Victivallis lenta: one gene and its partner. The protein of the gene in region 1 binds, or shares a complex with, the protein of each later gene. Links are inferred from orthologs where the notes say so. Each region holds a gene or a part of one and is shown on either strand. Other genes may lie near its edges. The genes, in order: dinB and dnaN.

The links.
Region 2: the proteins of dinB (region 1) and dnaN are in contact, whole or in part, in a solved structure (PDB 1OK7), measured with the Escherichia coli proteins. The link is inferred for Victivallis lenta from one-to-one orthologs.

What each region holds. Positions count from the first base shown.
Region 1 is NZ_VUNS01000014.1:104,186-107,501, forward strand. What follows is about bases 83-3,081. They hold dinB (DNA polymerase IV), read left to right. Parts: upstream 83-1,046; coding sequence 1,047-2,117; downstream 2,118-3,081. Other genes in these bases: FYJ85_RS13340 (APC family permease), read left to right, coding at 83-695; FYJ85_RS13345 (hypothetical protein), read left to right, coding at 692-1,054; FYJ85_RS13355 (alpha/beta hydrolase family protein), read left to right, coding at 2,190-3,081. Outside these bases: more of FYJ85_RS13340, read left to right, coding at 1-82; more of FYJ85_RS13355, read left to right, coding at 3,082-3,316. UniProt on the Escherichia coli protein: Poorly processive, error-prone DNA polymerase involved in translesion repair and untargeted mutagenesis. Copies undamaged DNA at stalled replication forks, which arise in vivo from mismatched or misaligned primer ends.
Region 2 is NZ_VUNS01000003.1:175,714-178,993, reverse strand. The notes cover bases 264-3,226. They hold dnaN (DNA polymerase III subunit beta), read left to right. Parts: upstream 264-1,179; coding sequence 1,180-2,274; downstream 2,275-3,226. Other genes in these bases: recF (DNA replication/repair protein RecF), read left to right, coding at 2,288-3,226; FYJ85_RS04540 (D-sedoheptulose-7-phosphate isomerase), read right to left, coding at 264-609. Outside these bases: more of FYJ85_RS04540, read right to left, coding at 1-263; more of recF, read left to right, coding at 3,227-3,280. UniProt on the Escherichia coli protein: Confers DNA tethering and processivity to DNA polymerases and other proteins. Acts as a clamp, forming a ring around DNA (a reaction catalyzed by the clamp-loading complex) which diffuses in an ATP-independent manner freely and bidirectionally along dsDNA.

The DNA of each region.
Region 1 (3,316 bases):
ATGATTTCGGCAAGCTGCGCACCGACCGGCTGCGGGAGCTGCGCGGCCTGATCCGGGAGCGCGAATGGCAGGTGTTCCCGACCGTGGTGGTGGCGCCGGAGTTCGACGTCGCGCTGCAGACCGTGCTGCAGAGCCATTCGCTCGACCCGATCCGGCCGAACATCATCATGATGGGGTGGCCGCACCAGCGGGAGCGGGTCCGGCCGTTCTACGGGCATCTGCAGATGATCGTCAACGACTTTCACCGGAATGCGATCGTTCTGGCCAATGCGTCGAGCAGCTTCATTCCGCAACGGTTCGACGGCGGCACGATCGACATCTGGTGGCAGAGCCAGGCGGGCGGCTCGCTGATCACGATCCTCGCTTATCTGGTCCAGCTGGACCGGGGCTGGCGCAAGAGCGTGCTGCGCATCTTTCTCATGGATTCGAAGGCGGAGGAGAAACGGATCCGGCACGTGCTCGACAAGGCGCGGATCAGCGCCGAGATCGTCCGGATCGATCCCGGGGCGAAGCTCCATGTCATGCTGCCGCGCTTCTCCTTCAACGCCGAACTTGTTTTCATCGAGTTTGAAGAGTACGATACGCGCGAAGAGCGCCGCCAGATGGTGAACCATTACCTGATTGAGCGGGAACTGAAGAATATGCCGCCCTGTTTCCTTGTGGTATCGAACGGCGAGGCGGATCTGCTGGCATGAACCTGCGCGGGAAAGACGCCTGGGAACAGGCGGCCCTTGCGCTGGCGGCGGGGGACCGGGCCGCGCTCGGGACGGTGCTGCCGAGGCTTCCCGCGGCGGCGGCGCAGGCGATTGCCGCCGTTGCGGAGCGTTCCATCCGGCCGCTCCGGAATGCGGCTGCGGTCCCGGCAGGCGTTGAATGGATCGGCGACAGCCGCTTCGCCGCGATTTTTGCGCGGGAACGGGCGACGGTCCGCTGGAGTCTGCCGGGGCGTGAGCTGGTCACCGGCTGTTACCTGGCGCAGGGGGACGCGGCCGAGTTCCGGCTGAGCCCCGGCGAATGCCGTTTTTTCGTCCTGCGGGAAGGAGCGGATGCGTAAGATCATTCATATCGATATGGATGCGTTTTTCGCCTCTATCGAGCAGCGCGACCGGCCCGGGCTGCGCGGGCTGCCGGTCATCGTCGGCGGTTCGGCCGAGCGGCGCGGAGTGGTTTCCACCTGCTCGTACGAAGCCCGCGCGTTCGGAGTCCACTCCGCGATGCCGATGAGGACGGCGCAGCGGCTCTGTCCGCAGGCGGTCTATCTTGAGGTCGATATGAAAAAATACCGGAACGAGTCGGCCCGGATTCGCGAAATTTTTTATTCCGTGACCGACCTGGTCGAACCGGTTTCGATCGACGAGGCGTATCTCGATGTGACCGAAAACAAGCGGAGCGAATCGAGCGCGACGCGGCTGGCGCGGGCGGTCCAGCGGGAAATTTTCCTGAAGACCGGCCTCACCGCTTCCGCCGGTGTCTCCTACAATAAATTCCTGGCCAAGATCGCCTCGGATCTGAAGAAACCGGCCGGGCTTACGGTCATTCCGCCGGAGCGGGCGATGGAGTTTCTCGATTCTCTGCCGGTGGGGAAGTTTCACGGTATCGGGAAGGTTTCGGCCGCGAAGCTGACCGGGATGAATATCCGGACCGGGCGCGATTTGCGGCAGCTCGATGCCGCGACGCTTTCGGCGCTGTTCGGCAAGACCGGCCTTTTCTATTACAATATCGTGCGCGGCATCGACAACCGTCCGGTCGAGGTGGAGGACGAACCGAAATCGATCGGTCACGAGATCACTCTGGCCGAGGACTGCACCGACGTGCGGGCGCTCCGGATCATGCTGCGGCAGCTGGCGCGGCGCGTCGCCCGCCGCCTGCAGGCGCGGAATCTGGCAGGGAAAACCGTCACGATCAAGGTGAGATACGAGAATTTCGAGACGGTGACCCGTTCGCTTTCGCTGCATGTTCCGGTCTGCGGCGGGGCGGAGATCGGAGAAATCGCGGTCGGGCTCGCGGCGAAAACCGAACTGGCCAGCCGCCCGGTCCGGCTGCTCGGCGTCACGGTCGGTAATTTCTCCGGTCCCGAACCGGACCCCGGTTTCGAACAGCTGGAATTCCGTTTTTGATCCGCCGCAGCGGGGAATCCCCTTGATTTTTTGCGGCGGCGTGATATTTTGAATGGCAAAGGAGAGCTCATTATGATTCGTCCGCCCGCTTACAGTGACATGCTTCAGAATTATTACGGTGAGTTGTTCATGCGCCTTCGCCGGGAACGGCAGTCGCGCCTTGCTGCGGTCGATTCGCCGCAGAAGGCGCGGCATTATGTGTCGCAGGTGCGGCAGTCGATCCGCGATGCATTCGACCTGCCGGGAGAGCGCACGCCGCTCTATGCCCGGGTCACGGCCTCCGAGGAGGCGGACGGGGTGCGGACCGAGGCGGTGCTTTATGAACCGCGCCCGTGTTATCTCGCTTCGGCGCTGCTGTTCCGCCCGGCCGGAAAGGTCGATGGCAAACTGCCGGCCGTGCTCGGGCTGTGCGGCCATTCGCAGAACGGCAAGAGCAGCGAACCCTACCGGATTTTCTGCCGGACGCTCGCCCGCGCCGGTTTCATCGTACTGCTGCCGGACCCGGCCGGGCAGGGGGAACGGCTGCAGTTCATCCGTACGCCGGGCGACCGTTTTTCGGAGCGGTGCTGTGACGAGCACAATCAGCTCGGCAAAATGCTCGGGCTGTTCGGCGACAATTTCGCTTTCTGGCGGGTCTGGGATGCGATGCGCGGGCTCGATTACCTGCTCAGCCGCCCCGAAGCGGATTCTTCCCGCGTCGGAGTGACCGGCAACTCCGGCGGCGGCACGCTTTCGACCTACCTCTGGGCGCTTGACGACCGTCTGACCATGGCGGCGCCGGGGTGTTACATCACAAGCTTCCACCGAAATTTCGACAATGAGCTGCCGGTGGACGCCGAACAGGCGGTTCCCGGCATTGCGGCTGCCGGCATCGAGATGGCCGATTTCCTGATCACCCGGGCGCCGTCGCCCTGCCTGGTCCTCGGGCGCGGCAACGACTTTTTCGATCCGCGCGGCACGAAGGAGGCGGTTGCCGAGACCGGGAGAATCTACGAACTGCTCGGCGGGCGCGATCATCTGGCGTTTCACGTCGAGCCGGGCGACCACGGCTACGGTCCCGGCAACCGGCGGGCGATGTACCGGTTTTTCATGGATGAGGCCGGAATCCCGGGGGAGGTCGAAGAGCTGTCGGCCGGACCGGAGCTTTTCGCTGCGCCGGACGGGCAGGTCAACTGGATTCCGGGCAGCCGTACCCTGCC
Region 2 (3,280 bases), on another replicon or contig:
CGCCATGCAGAAAGCGTGATAAATCGGCAAATGCAGCTCCTGAATCCGATACGTCTCCTTTTCGGGAACCGCCACCACGCAATCAGCGTATTTTTCGCAGCATCCGTTCCGGTTTCCGGTCAGAAGGATCGTCCCGACTCCCTTCACGGCGGCGGCCATCAACGCTTTTCTGACATTCGACGCATTGCCGCCGGTCGAGATCGCCAGCAGCAGATCACCCGGCCGCGCCAGCGCCCAGAGCTGCTGTGCAAAAACCAGATCCGGATCGACGTCGTTCGCAAACGCACTGGAAAAACCCGGGTGGCTCAGCAGGGAAACGGCACGAAGTCCGTTCTGCAATTTGCCGGCCGCCTCCCTGCCCTCATCGCCGAACCGGTTTCCGAAGGCTTCCTGTATGTCGGACGCAAGCGGACGCAGCTGGAGGAACCCTTTCAGAAGTTCGCCGCAGATATGATCGGCATCCGCGGCGCTGCCGCCGTTGCCGCAGGTAAACAAAGTTCCGCCGCGCGCGAAGGTGTCGCCGGCGAGATCGATCATCCGGTCAATCGCATCCGCACATCCCCGCAGTTCCGGACGGCGTTCAATCAACTGCTGTACCGTTTTCCGCATGATTTATCCTTTCCTCCCGGAAATCTCTTCTGTTCCGGCATATTCCAGATAACATAACCGGCACGGAACTTTTTTTCAAACGCTCCCTTCCAAAAATTATCAGATTAGGAGCAATCACACTCCGCAGGAGCCGGAGAAGGCGCTTTCCCCTCTTCAATCCGGCGTATGAAGCAAAACGGCGATACGCAGCTTTACAGGCATGATGACAATATTGTCAATCTTCTGTTAATAAATTGTCAGTTCAGTGTTGATCTTTTGTTTTTCACCGGTTTTCGAGGCGTTATCATCCCGGTTGTTCACAAAAAACAGACAGGTGAATTATTTTAACTACAGGCAATTGCAGAGTTATTCACAAAAAAGAGCCGCTTCTACTGCTGCCATAAATTTCTTCTTTTCTTTTCAATACACATAGAGAGAGAAAAAATGCACGGAGACGCGGCGGAAACGTTTTTCCGGCCGGAACAGAATATTTGAAAATCTCGATTTCGGAGTTGTTTTTTCAGATTTGCCGGTGTAAATTACCGTCATGATCATTCAAGAATATGGAAAATCATCCTGGAGACTCGAAAAATGAAATTTACCGTCAACCGCGAGAAACTGCAGAAAGCGCTGCAGCGGGTAGGGAGCATCATCGGATCCCGTTCGATGTTTCCGGTTCTCGGCAACGTTCTCATGCAGGCGGAGGATAATGTCCTCACGCTGACCACGACCGATCTTGAAATCAGAATTTCGACGAAGATCGAAGCGGCGGTCGAGGTTCCGGGGGTTTCCACGGCGCCGGCGCGCAAACTCGCTTCTCTGGTCGGCTGCTTTGTCGGCGCCGACGTCATGTTCGATATCGACGACAAGGATCACATCAAGCTGAAATGCGGAACCAGCCATTTCACGCTGCTCGGTCTGGCCGCCGCGGATTTTCCGGCAGCGGAGCAGTTCGAGGCGAAGCGGGAGATCCGGGTCAAGGAGGGAGAATTCAAGAAAATGGTCGCTTCGATCGCCTATGCGGTCAGCGCCGATGATTCCCGCAAGGTTCTGACCGGCGTGCTGCTGAGTGCCCGCGAGTCGACGATCACGCTGGTGGCGACCGACGGCAAGCGGCTGGCCATGCAGGAGAAAACGCCGGAATCGATCACCGGCGGCGACGGCGATGCGATCATTCCGCTGAAAGCGGCGCAGGAGACGCGCCGCCTGCTGGACGGCGACGATCTGATGACCATCCGGATCGGCGACAAGCAGTGCAGTTTCGTCGGCAATGACTTCGAACTTACGACGAAGCTGATCGAAGGCAACTATCCGAACTACCGCCAGGTGGTTCCGGCTTCGTTCAGCCGCTCGGTCGAAGTTCCGGCTTCGGTGTTCCTCGGCAAGATCGAAACGGTTTCGCTCGTGCTTTCGGATTCGAGCAGTTATATCATTCTGCGTTTTGAAAACAACCAGCTCCGGCTGCAGGCCTCGAGTACCGAAGTCGGCGAAGGCAGCGATATGGTTGAAGTCGCGTTCGAAGGTGAACCGTTCGAGGTTTCGTTCAATCCGGCGTTCCTGGCGGACCCGCTTCGCAACTGCGATGCGGAGAGTGTCCGCATGAAGCTGAACGATCCGCTGAATCCGGTGGCGATCGAGGCCGACGAAGGGTTCCTCTACGTCATCATGCCGATTCGCAAAAAATAAGTGCGGCGCGGCCGTGTTTCTGCTGGAACAACTGAATCTCGCCGACTTTCGGAACTGCGAAAGCGGCGAGTTTCACTTTTCCGGCGAGAAGGTCGTGTTCACCGGTCCGAACGGCACCGGTAAAACGAATCTGCTTGAGAGCATCTATTTTCTGAGTATCCTGCGTTCGTTCCGGAGTGCGTCGGGACGGGAACTGACCCGGATCGGCAGCCGCGGTTTCGAATTGTCGGCCCGGGTGCATTCGCGCGGTTATCCCGAGACGCTGAAGGTCATCCAGCACGGAAACCGGCGTGAGACGCTGATCGGCAGCAGCCGGATTCGTCGCTCAAGCGAATTCATCCGGGAATTCCGCGCCGTTGTTTTCGTGCCGGAAGACCGGAATATCGCCGGCGGAAGTTCGTCATTTCGCCGTCGTTTTTTCGATATGCTGATTTCGACGCTGGACAGCACCTACCTGACCCGGCTGGCCGATTACAGCCGGGCACTGGCACAGCGGAACCGGGCGTTGAAGCCGCCGGTCAACCGGAGCATCGTCGCGGCGTTCGAACCGGAGCTTGCCGCCAATGCGCCGTCGATTGCGGCATTGCGGCGGCAATATGCCGGATCGGTCGAACAGGAGCTCAATGCGCTTCTGAAGCAGCGCGGAGGCGGAGAATTCCGCATTCTGTACCGGTTCGATTATCCGGAGTCGGAGTCGGAGTATCTGGCTCTGCTGGAAAAGAACCGGGAAAGGGAGCTGCTGCGGGCGTGTACCGGCATCGGTCCGCAGCTCGACGAATTCGAATTCTATCTGGACGGCCGCCAGCTGCGTCATTATGGGTCGACCGGACAGATCCGCATGATCTCTCTGCTGCTGAAGCTGGCCGAATTCAATCTGGTTCGGCGTTCGGCATCCGAAAAAGTGGCGGTTCTGGTCGATGATGTAACGGGCGAACTGGATGAAGCGAATAAAAACCGTTTTTTCGATGCGATATCGGGAGCGGATCAGCAGTTTTTCACATTTACC